4 regions of the Arthrobacter sp. TJ-236 genome follow, and region 2 is predicted to be linked to each of the others. Evidence: predicted binding sites of a transcription regulator. Region 2 holds the regulator's gene; each other region holds the start of a gene.

Region 1 (4,723 bases), on a different contig from region 2:
TGCGTTGGCCAAATCCAACCGGTTCGGCCTACGCTAAGGGAACTTACGGTTTCGGTCACAATGCTGTTGAAGAACGGCGTCGTGGCGCTTCCGGAGTCTCTACGAAGGAGAATCTTTTGGCTTCAGTTCAGGAATCGATCGACGTAGCAGTACCGGTCACCACGGCCTACAACCAGTGGACGCAGTTCGAGAGTTTCCCGCAGTTCATGGGCGGAGTGGACTCCATCACCCAGACATCGGACACCCACACGCACTGGGTGACCAGCATCGGAGGCGTCAAGCGCGAGTTCGACGCCGAGATCACCGAGCAGCACCCCGACGAGCGCGTCGCATGGAAGAGCACGGACGGCGAATCCCATGCGGGAGTCGTCACGTTCCACCGTCTCGACGACAACCTCACGCGGCTCATGGTGCAGATCGACTGGCACCCGGAGACCTTCACGGAGAAGATCGGGGCCGTCGTGAATGCCGACACCGCCCAGGTGAAGGGTGACCTCAAGCGGTTCAAGGACTTCATCGAGAAGAGCGGCGGTGAGACGGGTGCCTGGCGCGGCAACGTGGAGGCCCCGCCGACCGGCGGTTCCGGCGGATCGCCGGCGAACGGCTCGCTGCCCGACGCATCGACGAACGACCCGGATTCGGGTGGGCCCCGCATCAGCTGATGCGTTTTTCATGACGAAGGGCGGGTCCCCTCGAGGGATCCGCCCTTCGTCATGTCGGGGCTCGTGCAGGGGCCCCGGCTCAGCCCCGGTGCACCCGGTATCCGTCGGCGCGGTGCACCAGGCGCCGCCCACCGCCGTCGTTGAGGTGGATCCACAGCACGGAGGCGTCGTCGCTGCGCATGTCCAGCACCCCGCGGAGGTGCGTGCCGGCGGGATGCTGGAGCGTGATGCGCTCGCCCCGGCGGAAGCCGGACCAGTCCTGCTGGTCTGTATCGGTGGAAGTGGTGTGTGGAGCATCCATGGCGGGCCTTTCGAAGCAGCTGGAAGCGCCACGGTATCGGGACGGACTGAACGCCACGTGAACGGCTGCTGAAAGTTGTGCCCGATGTCACACCGGAGGGGTCAGAGCGTCCGCCAGTCGTTGCTCGTGAGGTGCGAGCCGGCCTGCGGCCCCATCAGGAGCATCCCGCCGTCCACGACGAACGAGGCGCCGTTGACGTAGCTCGATGCTCCGGAGGCGAGGAAGGCGACGACGTCCGCGATCTCCTCGGGCGCACCGGGCCGGCCGAGCGGGATGCCCGGGCGTTCCATGGTGTGCGGGTCCTGGTCGGCGGAATCGTTCATGGGCGTGTTGATCTCGCCCGGCAGGACGGCGTTAGCGGTGATGCCGCGGTCCGCCAGCTCAAGGGCGATGGTGCGGATGAGGCCGCCCAGGCCGTGCTTCGAGGCGTCGTAAGCGGCGGACCCCACACGCGGCTGCTCCTGGTGCACGCTCGTCACCGCGATGATCCGGCCGCCCCGGCCGCCGTCGATCATGTGGCGGGCTGCCCGCTGGATGCACACGAAGGCGCCGTCGAGGTTGGCGCCGAGGGTTCCGCGCCACGTGTCCCAATCCGTCTCCATGAACAGCGTGCCGCCGTTGACGCCGGCGTTGTTGACGAAGACGTCCAGCCCGCCGAGCTCCCGGGCCAGCTGATCCACCACGTCACCGCAGGCGGGTGCGTCCGTGGTGTCGAGCCGCGCGACGGCGGCCCGCACGCCCTTCTCGCGGACGAGGCGCGCGGTCTCCTCCGCGCCCTCCTGGTCGGAGTGCCAGGTCACCCCCACGTTGCAGCCCGCTGCTGCGAGGGCGACGGCGGTGGCGCGGCCGATGCCGGAATCGGAACCGGTGACGATGGCTGAGGTGGGTGTGAAGTCCATGCCTTCATCCTTGGCGTCCGGCCCCCGACGTCGCAAGCCTTTTCCGGGGCCGGACGCAGCAGTACCCCCGGACGGGCGTCCGGGGGTACTGACGGGGTGGGGACTACGCCTCGACGGAGTGCTGCTGGGTCCCAGCGGGGGACTCGACGGTCGCGGTCTCGATGGGAGTGGAGGACTCCCCGCTCACGACCTCGATCTTGCGGGGCCTGGCTCGCTCGCTGACGGGGATGGTGACGCTGAGGACACCGTTTTCGTAGCGGGCCGAGATGCCTTCGGTGTCCACGCCCTGCCCGAGGTTGAGCTGGCGCAGGAACGAGCCGCTCTCGCGCTCGCGGGTCAGCCACTTCACGCCCTCCGCCCCGCGCAGGGTGCGCTCGGCGCGGATGGTCAGGAGCTGGCCGTCGACGTCGATGTCCACGGATCCGGGATCGATACCCGGGAGGTCGGCCGACAGGACGTAGTGGTCCTTCTCGCGGTAGAGGTCCATCGGCATGAGACGCAGCCCGGGACGGGGATCGAGGAGAGCGCCGGCGACGCGGTCAAGCTCACGGAACGGATCGAATTTCATGGCCACGGGAAACAACTCCTTCACAGGTTCCGCACGGTGTGCGGTAGTCGGTTCTTCGAGGTTGAGCGACCTCCGCTCAACTACGAAGATATTAGCACTCCCTATGGCCGACTGCTAAGAGATTTCCTGTTCACCGTCGACGAACACATCAGACGCAGGAAGGCCCGTACCGACGTGCGGTACGGGCCTTCCTGATGCTGTTCCCAGCAGGTGTTCGTGCCTGCGCGGGGCCTCGATCCCCGGGCCTTCCGCGTGTGAAGCGGATGCTCTACCAGACTGAGCTACACAGGCGGGTTGTTCCTGAACAGCTTAGGGCATCTCACCGGCCCGCCAAATTCGGGCGGGCCGACGCCGCTCCTAGCCAGCCTGGAAGGGCATCAGTAGCCTGAGCAGTAAGCCAGCTGACGACGACGAAGGACGGCACCATGGACGAGCACGACATCCTGCAGCGCATCCAGGCACTGGTGCAGGAGGAACACGACCTCCGCGACCAGCCCCAGGACGCGGGCGACGGCGAGGCCCACCAGGATCACGCCGTACGGCTCAAGAAGCTGGAGGAGGATCTCGACCAGTGCTGGGACCTGCTCCGCCAGCGCCGAGCCAAGGCCGACGCCGGAGAGAACCCCGCGGACGCCGGCGCCCGGCCCATCAGCCAGGTGGAGGGGTACCGCCAGTAGTGGCACCTCCCCTGATCCTCCTCGACGTCAACGAGACGCTCTCGGACATGGGCCGCATGGCGCAGCACGTCGAGGAGATCGGGGCGCCGCCCCACCTGGCGGCGCACTGGTTCTCCGCGGTGCTCCGCGACGGCTTCGCCCTGACCGTCCTCGGTGACAACCCGGCCTTCCGCACGGTGGCCGAGGGCGCACTCCGGTCCGTCCTCGCGGACCAGCCCCTCAACCGCGGGCTCGACGACGCCGTCGCGCACGTCCTCGACGCGCTGCAGGCGCTCCCGCCGCACGACGACGTCGCCGACGGCATCCGCGACCTCGCGCAGGCCGGCCACGAGGTGGTGGCACTGACGAACGGCGCGGCCGCGACGGCGTCGGGCCTTCTCGAGCGGGCGGGCGTCCGCGACCTGGTGTCCGCCGTCCTGTCCGTCGAGGACGCCCCTCTCTGGAAGCCCGCACCCGAGGCGTACGCGTACGCGCTGGGGGAACGGGGGCGGGACGCGGACGACGCCGTGCTCGTCGCGGTGCATCCGTGGGACGTCGACGGCGCCTCCCGTGCCGGTCTCCGTACTGTCTGGCTCAACCGTGGCGGAGCGCCCTACCCGCCGGCCATGACGCGGCCCGACCACGAGGTCGCACGGCTCACCGACGTGGCCGGAGCCCTCCGGGCCTGACGCCCCGTCCTGCGCGTCCGCGGGGACGAAGCCGACGGCCCACAGCATCAAGAAGCCGTAAAGACACCCTCCGGGGCCGCGCCGCTCGGGTTGAATGGCCTCTGGCCCGGGGCCCCTCCCGTGATGCCGCCACAGCGTCATCCCACCGCCGGAGGTTCGAGCGTTCCCGTGAGGCCGAGCACAGACACCCCTCGGGAAGCGCAGGCCTCCGCCGTCGTCCGCGGGTTCCTCACGCGCTCCGCCGCCTGGGCCCGCCACCTGAGCCCCCGGCACCCGGCGCAGGTGATCGTCCTCGGGTTCGCCGCGGCCATCGCCGGCGGGACCGCGCTCCTGATGATCCCGACCGCGAAGGTGGGTGCCGGCAGCGCCACCCTCCTCGAGGCGCTCTTCACCGCGACGTCCGCCGTGTGCGTGACCGGGCTGATCGTCGTCGACACCCCCGTGTACTGGACCGGGCTCGGTCACGTGATCATCCTCGCGCTCATCCAGGTGGGCGGGTTCGGCATCATGGCCTTCGCATCCCTCCTCGGGGTGCTCCTGGCGCGGCGCATGGGCTTGCGCTCGCGGCTCTCGGCCGCAGCGGAGACGAAGAGCGCGGGCATCGGCGACGTGCGGACGGTGCTGCTCGGGGTCCTGCGCATCACCCTGATCGTCGAGTCGGTGACCGCCGTGCTGCTCGCGGCCCGGTTCGGGCTCGGGTACGGCCACGGGTTCTGGGAGGCCGTGTGGCTCGGCGTCTTCCATGCCGTCTCCGCCTTCAACAACGCGGGCTTCGCGCTCTTCAGCGACAACCTGATCGGGTACGCAGGGGATCCCTGGATCTGCCTGCCCATCTGCGCGGCGGTGATCATCGGCGGGCTCGGCTTCCCCGTGCTCTTCGAACTGCGCCGCCACTTCCGCTACCCCGCCAAGTGGCACATGACCACCAAGCTCGTGCTGAGCGGCACG
Region 2 (4,723 bases):
GATCCCGCCGAAGTGCGCCAGCGTGGCGAATTGTCTGTCCTCCGATGCCGTCAGGGGAAGCGCGTTCGCCGGGGTTCCCTCGAAAGCCGGCCGGGTGCGGCCCCGCTCGTGATGCTGATGATCAGCGGTGTCTGACAACGTGCGTCCTTTGCTGGCGTGCGTCCTGCGTCTACCTCCAGAATACGTGCCGCGCCACCGTTGCGGGCTCAGGCGTTGCCGGGAGGCGCGGTCAGGAAGTCGATGACCTCCTCCACCCGGCCGAGCAGTGACGGCTCGAGGTCCGCGTAGCTGCTCACACCCGCGAGGATCCTCTTCCAGCCGTTCGCCACCGCGGCCTGGTCGCGGTGCGGCCAGCCGAGGCCCGCGAGGATGCCCGTCTTCCAGTCCTGACCACGCGGGATCACGGGCCACGCGGTGAGTCCGAGAGCTCCCGGCTTCACGGCCTGCCAGACGTCCACATAGGGGTGGCCCACGATCAGCACGTGGTGGCGTGCACCGGGGACCGCCATCGCCTGCTCTGCGATGCGCGCCTCCTTGGTGCCCGGCAGGAGGTGATCCACGAGGACACCGAGCCGACGCCGGGGTCCGGGCGCGAACTCGCGGATCGCGCCGGCGAGGTCGTCCACGCCGTGGAGGGGTTCGACGACGATGCCCTCGAGCCGGAGATCGTCGCCCCAGACCTTCTCGACCAGCTCGGCGTCGTGCTGGCCCTCCACCCAGATCCGGCTGGCACGGGCGGTGCGCGCCCGCGCTCCCTCGACCCGCAGGGAACCCGATGCCGTCCGCGTAGGGGTCGCCGCGGCACGAGCGGCGGGGGCGACGACGCGCACGGGTTCGCCGTCGAGGAGGAAGCCGTGGCCGAGGCGGAACGTGCGGGTGCGTCCGCGACGGTCCTCGAGCACCATGACGTGCAGGCCACCGGACTTCTCGCTGCGGATCACCGCGCCCACGAAGCCGGACTGCACGTCCTCGAGCACCATGTCCCGCTCCACGGGCACGTTCCGCAGGGCGGTGCGCGCGGGTGCCGAGAGGTCCTGGGCGCCCCAGCCGTACTCCATCGTCGTCGTCCCTTCGGCCTGCGGTGTCGATCGGGGAGCCTGCCCGGCGTACCCGGCTGCCTATGCTAACAACGCCCGGGAACGTACTAGACTTGGCACTTGGGCGTGTCGAGTGCTAATCACCGACCGCCCTCCCCGAGAAGCCCGTCGATGCTGTTCGAACCCGGAGGTGACACAGGTATGAGTGAACCGCGACGCCTGGAGGTACTCCGGGCCATCGTCGAGGACTACGTGCACTCGCGTGAGCCCGTGGGATCCAAGGCCCTCGTGGACCGCCACCACCTCGGCGTGTCCTCCGCGACCATCCGCAACGACATGGCCGTCCTCGAGGACGAGGGCCTGATTGCCGCGCCGCACACCAGCTCGGGCCGCATCCCGACGGACAAGGGCTACCGCCTGTTCGTGGACCGCATCTCCGAGGTGAAGCCGCTCTCGGCACCGGAGAAGAAAGCCATCCAGACCCTGCTCGAGGGTGCCGAGGATCTCGACGACGTGATGGACCGGACCGTGCGGCTGCTCGCGCAGCTCACGAACCAGGTGGCGGTCGTGCAGTTCCCGCGGGTCGGCGGCGCCTCGGTCCGCCACATCGAGTGCGTCCTCCTCGCCCCGCGGCAGGTGCTCGTGGTGCTGATCGCGAGCAACGGGACCGTCCAGCAACGAATCGTCCGGACGCCCGTCGAACTGCAGGAGGCGGATCTCGCGGAGCTCAAGCAGCGCGTCCTGTCGGCGGTGTCCTGCGTCAAGCTGACGTCCCTGCCGGCCGAGCTGCGCACCGTCGCGAACGAACTCCCCGCGACCCTCCGGCCGCACGGGGGTACGATCGTGGCAGCGCTCGAGCAGCTCGCGAGCCTGGGACGCGACGACCGCATCCTCCTCGCCGGCACGGCGAACCTGGCCCGGTCCACGGGCGACTTCCCGCTCAGCATCGGGCCCGTCCTGGAGGCACTCGAGGAGCAGGTGGTCATGCTGCGGCTGCTCTCGGAGATGGAGTACGACGCCCGGGGCATCTCGGTGAGGATCGGGAGCGAGAACCCGTACGGCGGTCTCTCGGAGGCATCCGTGGTCGCCACGGGGTACGGTCCCGACGCCGGGGCGAAACTGGGGATCCTCGGACCCACACGGATGGACTACCCGACGACAATGGCCGCGGTGCGCGCCGTCGCCCGCTACCTCTCGAGGATCCTCGAGGAGGAGCGATGAGCGCGGCCGCCGACACGAGCGCGGCGATGGGCAGGGAAGTGACCGGCGCAGGCCGGGGTTACGAAGAGAAGTTCACGACAGGAAGCGGTGTGCAGGAGTGAGTAATCACTATGAGGTCCTCGGTGTGGCGCAGGGAGCGACGGGAGAGGAGATCAAGAAGGCCTACCGCAAGCTCGCCCGGAAGCTCCACCCGGACGTCAACGACGGCCCCGACGCGGCCGAGGAGTTCAAGCTCGTGACGCGCGCCTACGAGGTGCTCTCGGACCCGCAGAAGCGCCGGGTGTACGACACCACGGGCAACGAGAACGGCACCGACACCGGGTACGGCGCCGGGTACTCCGGCTCGGGCTTCGCCTTCCAGGACATCTTCGAGACGTTCTTCGGCGGCAGCGGTCAGCAGGGTGGGGCGCCGTCGCGCACTCGTCGCGGGCAGGACGCACTCATCAACGTGCGGATCGACCTCAAGGACGCGGTCTTCGGGACGAACAAGAAGATCGAGGTGGACACCGCGGAGGTGTGCCACGTCTGCGAGGGTAGCTGCTGCCAGCCGGGTACGTCACCGCGCACCTGCGACATCTGTGGTGGTTCGGGCCAGGTGCAGCGCGCAGTGCGCTCCATCCTCGGCCAGGTCATGACCAGTGCGCCGTGCGGCACCTGCCAGGGCTACGGCACGGTCATCCCGAGCCCCTGCCACGAGTGCAACGGGGAGGGGCGGGTCCGCGCCCGACGCACCCTCACCATCAAGGTCCCGGCGGGTGTGGGAACCGGGACGAGGATCCAGCTGTCCGGCCAGGGCGAGGCGGGGATCGCCGGTGGTCCCCAGGGCGATCTCTACGTCGAGATCCGGGTCAACACGGATTCCACCTTCCTGCGCGACGGCGACGACCTCCACGTCACGCTGAGCGTGCCCATGACGGCTGCGGCCCTCGGCACCAGCGTGCACCTCGACACCTTCGACGGCGACCAGGAGCTGAGCATCAAGCCGGGCACGCAGTCCGGCGAGATCCTCACGCTCCGCGGTCTCGGCGTCACCCACCTGAGAAATCAGGGCAGGGGAGACCTGCGGGTCCACCTGAACGTCGAGACACCGCGCAATGTCGATCCCCAGCAGGAGGAGCTCCTGCGCCGGCTCGCGGAGCTGCGCAACGAGCAGTACACCGACGGCCAGCTCGCGAGCAGCGGCTCCGGTGTCTTCGCCCGCCTCCGGGAGCGGCTCGGGAACCGCTGACCGTGACGCGGCCCCTCTTCTTCGGCCCCGAGGACTCCGTGCGGGCCGCTCGGCCCGGCGACCCGTTCGTCCTCGGCGGCGACGAGGGCCGGCATGCCTCGACCGTCCGCCGACTGACGGCGGGGGAGCGGATCGACGTCACCGACGGCCTCGGACACCGGATCACGGGTGTGATCACGGCTGTCGGGACGGGCACCGTGGAACTGCGGGTGGAGCACGCCGGGCAGGAGGCGCCCCCGCATCACCGGCTGGTCCTCGTCCAGGCCCTCGCCAAGGGCGGGCGTGACGAGCAGGCGGTCGAGGCCGCGACGGAACTGGGGGTCGACGGCGTCGTCCCCTGGCACGCCGAGCGCAGCATCGTCCGCTGGCGGGGCGACAAGGTGGAGCGGGGGCGCCAGAAGTGGGTGTCGCTGGTCGGCGCAGCGTCGAAGCAGTCCCGGAGGTCCTTCATGCCCGAGGTGCTGCCGGTGATGGACACGGGGCGTCTTGCGTCCTGGGCGGGCTCGGTCGATCGCGTCGTCGTCCTGCACGAGGACGCCGAGGAGTCCCTGGCCCAGTACGTCGGCCGCCTCGAGAGCGCCGGCGACCTCGGCCCACCGTCGACGACCGCACTGCTGGTCGGTCCGGAGGGTGGCATCAGCGACGCCGAGATCCGCACACTCCAGGCCGTCGGCGCGCACACCGCCCGGCTCGGCCCGCACGTGCTCAGGTCCTCGTCCGCCGGTCCTGCCGCGCTCGTCCTGCTGAACCACCTGCTGTCCCGCTGGTGACGCGTCAGCGGACGACGACGGTCTTCGTGTCCTCCGCAGTGCCGTCGCCGTCGCCGTCCTGCGCCGACTCCGACTCCGGAACTGACACCGTGATCGTGTACCGGCCCGGCGGAAGCGTCTCGACGAACGAATAGGAGCCGGTGGCCTGCCCGCGCTCGATCTCCGCGGTCCCGTCACGGAACAGCGAGCTCCCGTCGGACCCCCCGTCGATGGCGCCCTCGTCCAGTCGGTCGATGCGCCAGCGGACCGCGTCATCGTCCGTCGGTGCGGTGCCCTGGACGGTGACCTGCCCTTCGGACTCGACGTCCTGCTGCGGGTCGATGATCCAGACGGGCGCGAGCAGGGCGGTGTCGCGGGTCCACTCGCCGTCGAGGTCCACGGCGTCAAAGGCCCGGTAGCCGATCGCGCCGTCCACGAGGACGACGACTGAGCTGGACTCACCTCCTTCGATGAGGCCGGCGTTCGCG
Region 3 (4,723 bases), 680 kb from region 2:
GCACGAGACCGATGGCCGTGGCGGCGTCACCCTCCAGTGCGAGGACGTCGGGGTCGGTGTCGAGCGCCTTGCCGGCGTGGACCAGCGCGGAACCACCACCGGCGACGATGCCCTCCTCGAGAGCCGCACGCGTGGAGGACACGGCGTCCTCGATGCGGTGCTTCTTCTCCTTGAGCTCCACCTCGGTCGCGGCGCCGACCTTGATGACGCCGATACCGCCGGCGAGCTTCGCGAGGCGCTCCTGGAGCTTCTCGCGGTCCCAATCGGAATCGGTGCGCTCCACCTCGGCGCGGATCTGCGCCACGCGGTCGGCGACGTCGGACTCGCTGCCCGTGCCATCCACGATGGTGGTGGCGTCCTTGGTGACGGTGATCCGACGAGCAGAGCCGAGGACCTCGAGGCCCACCTGGTCCAGCTTCAGACCGAGGTCGGGCGAGACGACCTGCGCACCCGTGAGGGTCGCGATGTCCTGCATCATGGCCTTACGGCGGTCACCGAAGCCGGGTGCCTTGACGGCGACGACGTTCAGGGTGCCGCGGATCTTGTTGACGACGAGCGTGGAGAGCGCCTCGCCCTCGATGTCCTCGGCGATGATGAACAGCGGCTTGCCGGCCTGGAGGGCCTTCTCCAGCAAGGGGAGGAACTCGGCGAGCGAGGAGATCTTGCCGGAGTTGATGAGGATGAGCGCGTCCTCGAGGACGGCTTCCTGGCGCTCGGCGTCGGTCACGAAGTACGGCGAGAGGTAACCCTTGTCGAACTGCATGCCCTCGGTGAGGACAAGCTCCGTCACGGTCGAGGAGGACTCCTCGATGGTGATGACGCCGTCCTTGCCGACCTTCTCGAAGGCCTCGGCGAGGAGGTCCCCGACCTCGGTGCTCTGGGCGGAGATGGAGGCGACGTTGGCGGTCTGCTGACCGACGACCTCGCGGGCGTTCTCGAGCAGGCGCTTGGCGACGGCCTCGACCGCCACCTCGATGCCGTGCTTGAGCTGTCCCGGTGCTGCGCCGGCGGCCACGTTGCGGAGGCCTTCCTTCACGAGGGCCTGCGCGAGGACGGTCGCGGTGGTGGTGCCGTCACCGGCGACGTCGTTGGTCTTGGTGGCGACCTCCTTGGCGAGCTGTGCGCCGAGGTTCTCGTACGGGTCGTCCAGCTCGATCTCACGGGCGATCGTGACGCCGTCGTTCGTGATGGTGGGAGCGCCCCACTTCTTGTCCAGCACGACGTTGCGTCCGCGGGGGCCCAGCGTCACCTTGACGGTGTTCGCGAGCTTGTCCACGCCGGCCTCGAGGGCACGGCGGGCGGCGTCGTTGAATTCCAACTGCTTTGCCATTGTTGATTCCTTTCAGGCTTGTGCAGCGAGAAAAACCCCGGCCATTGCGGGCCGGGGCTCTTCCTGTGGGGTGCTACTTGACGACGACTGCGAGGACGTCGCGGGCGGAGAGCACCAGGTACTCCTGGCCGCCGTGCTTGACCTCGGTTCCGCCGTACTTCGAGTAGATGACGATGTCGCCCTCGGCGACGTCGACGGGGACGCGGTTGCCGTTGTCGTCGACACGACCCGGTCCGACCGCCACGACCTCGCCCTCCTGGGGCTTCTCCTTAGCGGTGTCCGGGATGACGAGACCGGAAGCAGTGGTCTGCTCGGCTTCGAGGGGACGGACCACAATGCGGTCCTCAAGGGGCTTGATAGAGACCGACACTCGGGCTCTCCTTTGCGTTCGATACCAGTGGAATGGGGCCGTCGGGAGGTGCGCATACCGTCGTCGCGGTGCCGGTGGACGCTTCCCTCGGGATTAGCACCCGCTAGGAGCGAGTGCCAACTCCGACTGTATGCAAGGGCTGGCACTCGGTCAAGGCGAGTGCCAATCGAGTTCGGGGAGGACAGCAGGGAACAGGCCTCGAACGCCCTCGCTCCTCTAGGCTGGCCGGATGGCCACGGACAACATCGCAGACATCCTGACGTCCGAGGGCTGGGAGCTGCTCAACTCCCTCGGCCCCTACACCGAGGCCGACAGCCTGCGCCTCACCGAGCAGCTCCGGAAGGCCGGGCACTCCCCCGAGGTGGTGGCCGCCGCCCTGACGCAATCGAGACTCCGAGCGAAGGCCGCCGCAAAGTTCGGCCCCTTCGCGGACCACATGGTCTTCACCACCGCGGGGCTCGAGCAGGCCACGCGGCTCTCCGTGGCCGCGCGCCACGCGCAGCGCTTCGTCGACGCGGGCCTCGTGAAGGTCGCGGACCTGGGCTGCGGGCTCGGCGCGGACAGCATGGCGCTCGCCACGCTGGAGCGCGAGGTGACCGCCGTCGAGCTCGACGAGACCACGGCCGCCGCGGCGACCATGAACCTGCTCCCCTTCCCGAATGCGCGCGTGGTCAACGCGGACGCCTCCTTCGTGGACACCGAGGGGTACGACGGCGTGTGGCTCGACCCCGCGCGCCGGACCACCACGACGTCTGGGACCTCCCGCCTGTTCGACCCCGAGGCGTTCTCCCCGCCGCTCTCCTTCGTGCAGGAGCTCGCGGACGGCGGCAAGCCCGTGGGCGTGAAGATGGGACCCGGTATGCCGCACGCCGCCATTCCCGCGAACTGCGAGGCGCAGTGGGTCTCCGTGGACGGCGACGTCACCGAGGTGTCCCTCTGGTTCAATGCCCTCCGCCGTGAGGGCATCCGCCGCGCCGCGCTGGTGCTCGGTCCGCGGGGGGCCGCTGAAATGGTCTCGGGAGCGGAGTTCGGACAGGGCCCGACGGCGTCCGTGGGCGCGGTGGGCGGGTACCTGTACGAGCCCGACGGCGCCGTGATCCGCGCCGAACTCGTGGCGGACCTCGCCGAGCGGCTCGGCGGCCACCTGCTGGACCCGATGATCGCGTACATCTGTGCTGCCGAACTCGTCGACACCCCCTTCGCCCGCGCCTACCGAGTCCTGGACGTACGCCCCTACAACGTGAAGGCGTTGAAGAGCTGGGTGCGCACGGAGGGCATCGGCGTGCTCGACATCAAGAAGCGCGGCCTCTCCGTCACGCCCGAGGAGGTCAGGAAACTCCTGCTGTCCGGCTCGGGGAAGGGCCGCAAGAAAGCCACCCTCGTGCTGACGCGCATCGGTGAGGAGCGCGTGGCGATCGTCGTCGAGCCGGTTCCGGCTCCCTGACCGGCCCGACGCGCGGCGGCCCACACTTCCCGTGCCGCCGCAAGCACGATGACGCGGACCGCACCGCCGTCCCCTGTTCCTAGGCTTGGGTCGTACCCGGAGCAGGCGGAGAGGACGACCATGACGGACGGCATCACGGACGGCACGACGAACGGTACCGAGGACTCCACCGCGGTGCGGCACGGGGTCCTCTTCGATGTGGACGGCACGCTCGTCGACTCGAACTACCAGCACACCCTCGCGTGGTGGCTCTCCTTCCGCCGCCTGGGTCACGACGTGCCGATGGCCGAGATCCACCGCGCCATCGGCATGGGCGGGGACAAGCTCGTGGCCCACGTGCTCGGCGAGGACCGCGACGCCTCCCAGGACGACGAGCTCGACACGGCGCACTCCGCGATCTTCTCCAGCCACTGGCCGGGCCTGCGTGCGTTCGACGGCGCCGCCGACCTCCTCCACCGCTGCGCCTCGGACGGACTCACCGTGGTGCTGGCTTCCTCGGCCTCGGGACGCGAGCTGGGCGTCCTCCGCGGGATCATCGGAGCCGATGACGCCATCACGGCCGCCACGAGTTCCTCGGACGCCGAGAACAGCAAGCCCTCCCCGGACATCCTGCGCGCCGCGCTCGACGCCGGTGGGCTCGAGGCCGCGAACGCCGTGTTCGTCGGCGACTCGATCTGGGACGTCGAGGCGGCGTCCGAACTCTCCATCCCCACGATCGGGCTGGCCTCGGGCGGAACGAGCGAGGCCGAACTCCGCGACGCCGGGGCCGTCGAGGTGCACAAGGACATCCGGGCCCTGCTGGCGGCCTACGACGACGGCGCGCTCCGCCGCCTCACGGCGTCCGACGTGGGGGCCTGACGCGCGGGGGCGGGACCGCCCGCTCAGTCCTCGCTGTCGAGGATCCGGACCTTCGAGCTGAGGAGATCGATCTCGGGCCGCTCGGCGACGTACCTCTCCACGCGGTCGAGCACGTCCACCGCGTGCTGCCGGTCGCCGCTGACCACCCCGACCCCCACGGCCGCCCGACGGTGCAGGTCCTGGTGGCCCACCTCGGCCACGGAGGCGTCGAAGGAGCGGCGCACGTCCGCGACGAGCGGCCGCACCACGGACCGTTTGGCCTTGAGGGAGTGCACGTCGCCCAGGAGGATGTCGAACTCGATGAACCCGATCCACATGGTGATGATCCTTCCCTCGAGACCCGGGAGTACTGGGCGGTGCTTGGGGGCTAGGCGGAGTCCCGCCACACGACAGTGGTCTCCAGCACCTGCACCGGGCTCGGCAGGCCGCGGATCTGCGCCAGGACCAGCTCGGCGGCCGTGCTGCCCAGGAGGTCGGCGGGCTGCCTGACCGTCGAGAGCTGCGGGCGTGTCCGGAGCGCCCAGCTGCTGTCGTCGAACCCGACGATCCCGACGTCGTCCGGCACCTTGCGGCCCGATTCCTGCAGGGCGGTCATGGCCCCCGCGGCGACGGCGTCCGAGGCGGCGAAGACGCCGTCGAGCTCGGGGCTGCGGCGCAGGAGCTCCTGCATCCCCTCCAGGCCGGCCGCATACGTGTAGAGCGGGTACTCCACGACGAGTTC
Region 4 (4,723 bases), 650 kb from region 2:
CGGCGCTGCGATGACGCGAGCGTGCGTGTGCACCGGCTCGGCGGTCGTGAGGACCGGGGCCATGGCGTGGTCGAAGGCACGCTGGACCCGCGCGTGGCGGCCCCTGATCGCCAGGACGCGCAGCACGGCGACGGCGGCGGCGGCCGTCAGGAGGCAGAGCAGAGGCGGGAAGAAGGGCACGAGGTCCAGGATGGCGAGCACGGTCGTGACAAGTGCTGCGACCAGCGCGAGCGCACCCGTCGATGCGACGCCGAGTCGGACGGAACGGGACGTGGGTTTGCTCGTCGCGAGCTTCCTCACCGCCTGCAGCCGGGCAGCCGATGCACTGCTGCGGGCAGAACCCGCCGCCCGCGGGGCCGGAGTGGGGTCCTGGTCTGCCATCATCATCGTGTTCTCTCCTGAACGATCCGCCGTCCGCTCCGCGTAGTCACGTGCGCTCCCGGACGTTGCCGGCATGGTTCCCCGGAGCACGAAGGGAGCAACCCATACGAGCCAGAGCCCGACGATCGCAGCCAGCACCAACGAGCTATCCAGGGAGAAGACCACACCTAGAACGGTAGGAGGAACGGGACGTCACGGACTGCATTACCCCCGGTGTGTCGGCAGGTCATATGCAGTGGAGGGCATCGAACCGTCGCTCACGCGCGGTGGGCGTCCATCCGCTCCAGCCACGGCGTCAGCAGGCCGTGCGGAACGTCCTCCTTGGTGAGCGCGAAGCTCCGGTGATCGGCCCACTGCCCGTTGATGTGCAGGTAGCGGGGCCGGAGCCCCTCATCACGGAACCCGAGCTTCTGCACCACCCTGAGACTGGCCGCATTCTCGGGGCGGATGTTGATCTCCATGCGGTGCAGACCGAGGTCGTCGAAGCAGTAGTCCGTCGCGAGGGCCACTGCCGTCGGTGCGATACCCCGGCCCGCGAGCTCGGAGTCCACCCAGTACCCGAGCGTCGCAGTCATCGCCGAGCCCCAGGTGATGCTCGAGACCGTGAGCTGCCCGGTCAGCCGCGCCTGCTTCGACCCTTCGGGCTGCTGCGTGATGAGGAACGGCAGTGCGGCGCCGGCCCGCGCCTGCGCCGTGAGCGACCGCACCATCTGGTGGTACGTGGGAAGGAACCCCTCGGGGTCGGGGTTGGATGCCTCCCAGGGCGCGAGCCATCGCGCATTGCGGTGCCGCAGAGCGGTCCACGCTGCCTTGTCCCTGTGGCGGATGGGCCTCAGGACCAGCGAGCCGGTCCTGAGGTTCACAGGCCAGCTACCGGCCGACCACATGGTGGATCAGTCCGTGATCCCCGCGCTGAAGTCCTTGATCCACGCGCGAAGGTCCGGGCCGAGGTCCTCGCGCTCGGAGGCGAGCGTGACCACGGCCTTCAGGTAGCTCAGCTTGTCGCCGGTGTCGTAGCGGCGACCGCGGAACACCACGCCGTACACACCGGAGCCCTCGCCGTCGGCCGCCGCGAGGGTCTGCAAGGCGTCCGTCAGCTGGATCTCGTCGCCGCGGCCGGGTGCCGTCGTCTCGAGGACGTCGAAGACTCGGGGGTGCAGCACGTAGCGGCCGATGACGGCCAGGTTCGACGGCGCATCCTCAACCGACGGCTTCTCGACGAGGTGGTTCACGCGCACGTGGTCCTCGCCGTCGACCTCGGTGATGTCCGCGCACCCGTACGCGCTGATCTGCTGCGGGTCCACCTCGATGAGCGCCACGACCGAGCCGCCCGTGGTGGCCTGGACCGCGATCATGGTCTCGAGGAGCGGGTCGCGCTCGTCGATGAGGTCGTCACCGAGCAGCACCGCGAACGGCTCGTTGCCGACGTGCAGCTTGGCCCGCAGGACGGCGTGGCCGAGGCCCTTGGGGTCGCCCTGCCTCAGGTAGTGGATGTCCCCGAGCTCGGAGGGCCGGCGCACGGCGGCGAGCTTGTCGTGGTCGCCCTTCGCCTCGAGCGTCTGCTCGATGAACGGCACGCGATCGAAGTGGTCCTCGAGCGCTCGCTTGTTCCGTCCGGTGATCATCAGGACGTCGGACAGACCGGCGTCGACGGCCTCCTGCACCACGTACTGGATGGCGGGCTTGTCGACGACCGGGAGCATCTCCTTCGGCATCGCCTTCGTGGCTGGAAGGAAGCGGGTCCCCAGCCCGGCCGCAGGGATGACGGCCTTGGTCACGCGTGATCCTAAAGTCATGGGACCCACACTACATAACGTGCCCGCTCCGGCCCGGTGGTTGCGCACAATGGTGCGATGGAGAGTATCGCGGCGACCGCACGTGCTAAGGACAAGGCGCTGCTGCGCTCGCGGATCCGCGCTGCACGCGCCGAGATGACCGCTCATGACCGCGCACGCCAGGCGGCCGATCTCGCCCGCGAGGTGCTGGCCCTCCTCGCCGGGCTCCCGCCGTCCGACGGTTCACCGAGCGCACCGGGTGCACCGGGCGCACCGGGTGCACCGAACGCGTCCTCCACCGACCCCCGCACAGGGACGCTCGCGGCCTACCTCGGTCTCGGGACCGAACCCGACGCCACTCCCCTGCTGACGGCCGCGCACCGCCTCGGGTACGACGTCGTCGTCCCCGTCTGTGAACCGGGGTACGCCCTGTCCTGGGCGGCATGGGCACCCGGCGTCCCGCTCGTGCGGTCGCCGCGGGCTCCGGTCGAGGAGCCCACCGGTCCACGCCGCCGGTTCGAGGACATCGGGGGCGTTGCCCTGATGGTGGTGCCCGCCCTGTGCGTCGATGGTTCGGGCTACCGCCTGGGCCAGGGCGGCGGGTACTACGACCGTTTCCTCGCGCAGCCGGCCGTCCGCGGTTCCGGTGTGCGGGCGATGGGGATGGTGTACCGCTCCGAGCTCCTGCCGGCGGGAGCACTGCCGGCCGAGACCTTCGACCAGCCGCTCGACGGCGTCATCACCGCGGACGGCGCCCGGCTCCTCCCCTGAGTTCCGCCCGGCGCCTGGAGCCGAGCGGCGCCCGTGGCCCCTCCCGAGCCGGCGACCCCGTGTAGACTGGCACTCGACTCCGGAGAGTGCCAGCTCTTCGCCAGAGCCCTCCGGGAGCCACGCCGTTCGCCCAGGAGGATTCCCATGCCCACGTACGCCTACGCCTGCAAGGACTGCGGCCACGCCTTCGACATCCAGCAGTCGTTCACCGACGAGTCGCTGACGGTGTGCCCGGAGTGCGCCGGCCTGCTGCGGAAGAAGTTCAACAGCGTGGGCGTGGTCTTCAAGGGCTCCGGTTTCTACCGCAACGACTCCCGCGACTCGACGGCCACCGTCGACGCCGGGTCCTCCTCCCCGTCGTCGGACGCATCGTCCACCTCAGGAACGACGTCGGCCTCCCCGGCGTCGACGTCGTCCTCCTCGTCCTCGTCGAAGGAATCGGCTACGGCCGCGCCGGCGTCGTCCGGTGCCTCGGGTGCCTCCAGTGCCTCCGGCAGGTCGTCGACGGGGTCCGCTGCCGCGGCTTCCTGACCTCGAGCGGAACAGGCACGTCGACCACGGTCACGGCGTCCGAAGGGGCCCGTGCCGGAGCGTGCACTCGGGCGTCCACCGGGACGGTGACGTGGGTGTGATCGGCTCGACGCTGTCCACATAGCGACTCCCCCGCGGGACGTGACCGGGCGCCGATCCTAGGGTCGAGCCATGACCCGAACCGGCACCACCCCGTCCCTCCCGCTGCGCACCCGACTCCGCCGTGCCGTGTATCGGCACAAGCGCCTCATGGCCTGCCTCTGCCTCAGCGCTGCGGCAGGCATCGCGGTCGAGGCGGGCGTGGGCGACGACGCCGCGAGCCGACCCGCGCTCGCTGCGGCACGCGACCTCGCGGTCGGCACTGTCCTGAGCGCCGCGGACCTCGTGGTCGTCGACCTGCCCGAGCAGGCATCGGTCGGGAATACCCTGCTCGCCGCGGACCAGGCGGTGGGTCAGCAGCTGGCCTCGCCTCTCGCCGAGGGCAGCCTGGTCCCGGAGACCGCACTCGTCGGCGAGGCGCTCCTCACGGGCCTACCCCCGGGCACCGTCGCCGTCCCCCTGCGCCCGAATGATCCGTCGACCGTCCAGCTGCTCGCACCGGGTCAGAGCGTCGACGTCATCCTGAGCACCGGCAACGGCTATGACGTCGCCTCGGACAGCCGGGTGGTCGCACGCTCCGTCCCCGTGCTGTGGACCGCGCCGGACGGCGGTGGCGGAGCCTGGCCGGGCGAGGACGGCGACTCCGGTCTCGTGGTCGTCGCGGCCGGTCCCGAGGACGCCGCGGTCCTCGCGGGAGCGTCGAGCTCGGGCGAGGTCCACCTCGTCCTCACCTCCGGCGGCTGACCGGTCCTGATGCGCCCCGCGTGAGCGAGCAGGCAGCCCTGACAATTACTCGTCACGGCTGCGCGTCCGGCGGCGGTCAGCCCCAGTGCGGAGGGCGCTGCTCCTCGAGCCAGGCGTCGTGGTTCTCCTCGGCGTCACCCCACGCACGCGGATCGTCCTCGCCCGCCTTCGTGGGCAGGGCGGGAGTCGACCCCGCCGCCGTTCCGGATGCCAATCCCGGCGTCGTTCCCGTCGCGTCCTCCGCCGTGGTTCCCGACGTATCTCCCGGTGCCCCGTCCGTTCCCGGCGCCGCCCGACCCACGGCCGAACCACGGCCCGGGTGCTGCTCGTCCTTGCGCATCCTCACCGCTTCCTTCCGTGTGGTCGGCTGGTCCGGTGTCTCCCGGGGCGGAAGTCCGATCAGTGCGGACGCGCGTTCGGCG

The links. The regulator HrcA, encoded in region 2, represses chaperone genes, less so after heat shock. The targets are predictions, from matches to a motif close to TTNGCACTCGNNNNNNNCGAGTGCNAA.
Region 1: a site for HrcA is predicted at 2,522-2,548, ahead of AC4D16_RS12770 (Hsp20/alpha crystallin family protein). Genes of this name have one in related genera too.
Region 3: a site for HrcA is predicted at 1,840-1,866, ahead of groES (co-chaperone GroES). Genes of this name have one in related genera too.
Region 4: a site for HrcA is predicted at 2,994-3,020, ahead of AC4D16_RS05030 (FmdB family zinc ribbon protein). Genes of this name have one in related genera too.

The regions. Positions count from the first base shown of each region.
Region 1 covers NZ_JBZCNI010000003.1:118,119-122,841, forward strand. Annotated here, with positions in the region: gene AC4D16_RS12755 (SRPBCC family protein) at 117-662, shown strand; gene AC4D16_RS12760 (hypothetical protein) at 742-963, opposite strand; gene AC4D16_RS12765 (SDR family oxidoreductase) at 1,065-1,862, opposite strand; gene AC4D16_RS12770 (Hsp20/alpha crystallin family protein) at 1,966-2,430, opposite strand; tRNA gene AC4D16_RS12775 (tRNA-Val) at 2,648-2,721, opposite strand; gene AC4D16_RS12780 (DUF2630 family protein) at 2,856-3,107, shown strand; gene AC4D16_RS12785 (haloacid dehalogenase type II) at 3,107-3,775, shown strand; gene AC4D16_RS12790 (TrkH family potassium uptake protein) at 3,944-4,723, shown strand, end outside.
Region 2 covers NZ_JBZCNI010000001.1:444,637-449,359, reverse strand. Annotated here, with positions in the region: gene AC4D16_RS01955 (DUF4870 domain-containing protein) at 1-138, opposite strand, end outside; gene AC4D16_RS01950 (DUF3097 family protein) at 207-1,058, opposite strand; gene hrcA (heat-inducible transcriptional repressor HrcA) at 1,239-2,258, shown strand; gene dnaJ (molecular chaperone DnaJ) at 2,356-3,486, shown strand; gene AC4D16_RS01935 (16S rRNA (uracil(1498)-N(3))-methyltransferase) at 3,489-4,256, shown strand; gene AC4D16_RS01930 (GerMN domain-containing protein) at 4,261-4,723, opposite strand, start outside.
Region 3 covers NZ_JBZCNI010000001.1:1,121,964-1,126,686, forward strand. Annotated here, with positions in the region: gene groL (chaperonin GroEL) at 1-1,330, opposite strand, end outside; gene groES (co-chaperone GroES) at 1,404-1,700, opposite strand; gene AC4D16_RS05145 (class I SAM-dependent methyltransferase) at 1,930-3,144, shown strand; gene AC4D16_RS05150 (HAD family hydrolase) at 3,265-4,002, shown strand; gene AC4D16_RS05155 (DUF503 domain-containing protein) at 4,026-4,319, opposite strand; gene AC4D16_RS05160 (LacI family DNA-binding transcriptional regulator) at 4,370-4,723, opposite strand, start outside.
Region 4 covers NZ_JBZCNI010000001.1:1,092,062-1,096,784, forward strand. Annotated here, with positions in the region: gene AC4D16_RS05010 (hypothetical protein) at 1-546, opposite strand, end outside; gene AC4D16_RS05015 (GNAT family N-acetyltransferase) at 639-1,268, opposite strand; gene galU (UTP--glucose-1-phosphate uridylyltransferase GalU) at 1,275-2,177, opposite strand; gene AC4D16_RS05025 (5-formyltetrahydrofolate cyclo-ligase) at 2,235-2,927, shown strand; gene AC4D16_RS05030 (FmdB family zinc ribbon protein) at 3,072-3,458, shown strand; gene AC4D16_RS05035 (RcpC/CpaB family pilus assembly protein) at 3,630-4,301, shown strand; gene AC4D16_RS05040 (DUF4011 domain-containing protein) at 4,378-4,723, opposite strand, start outside.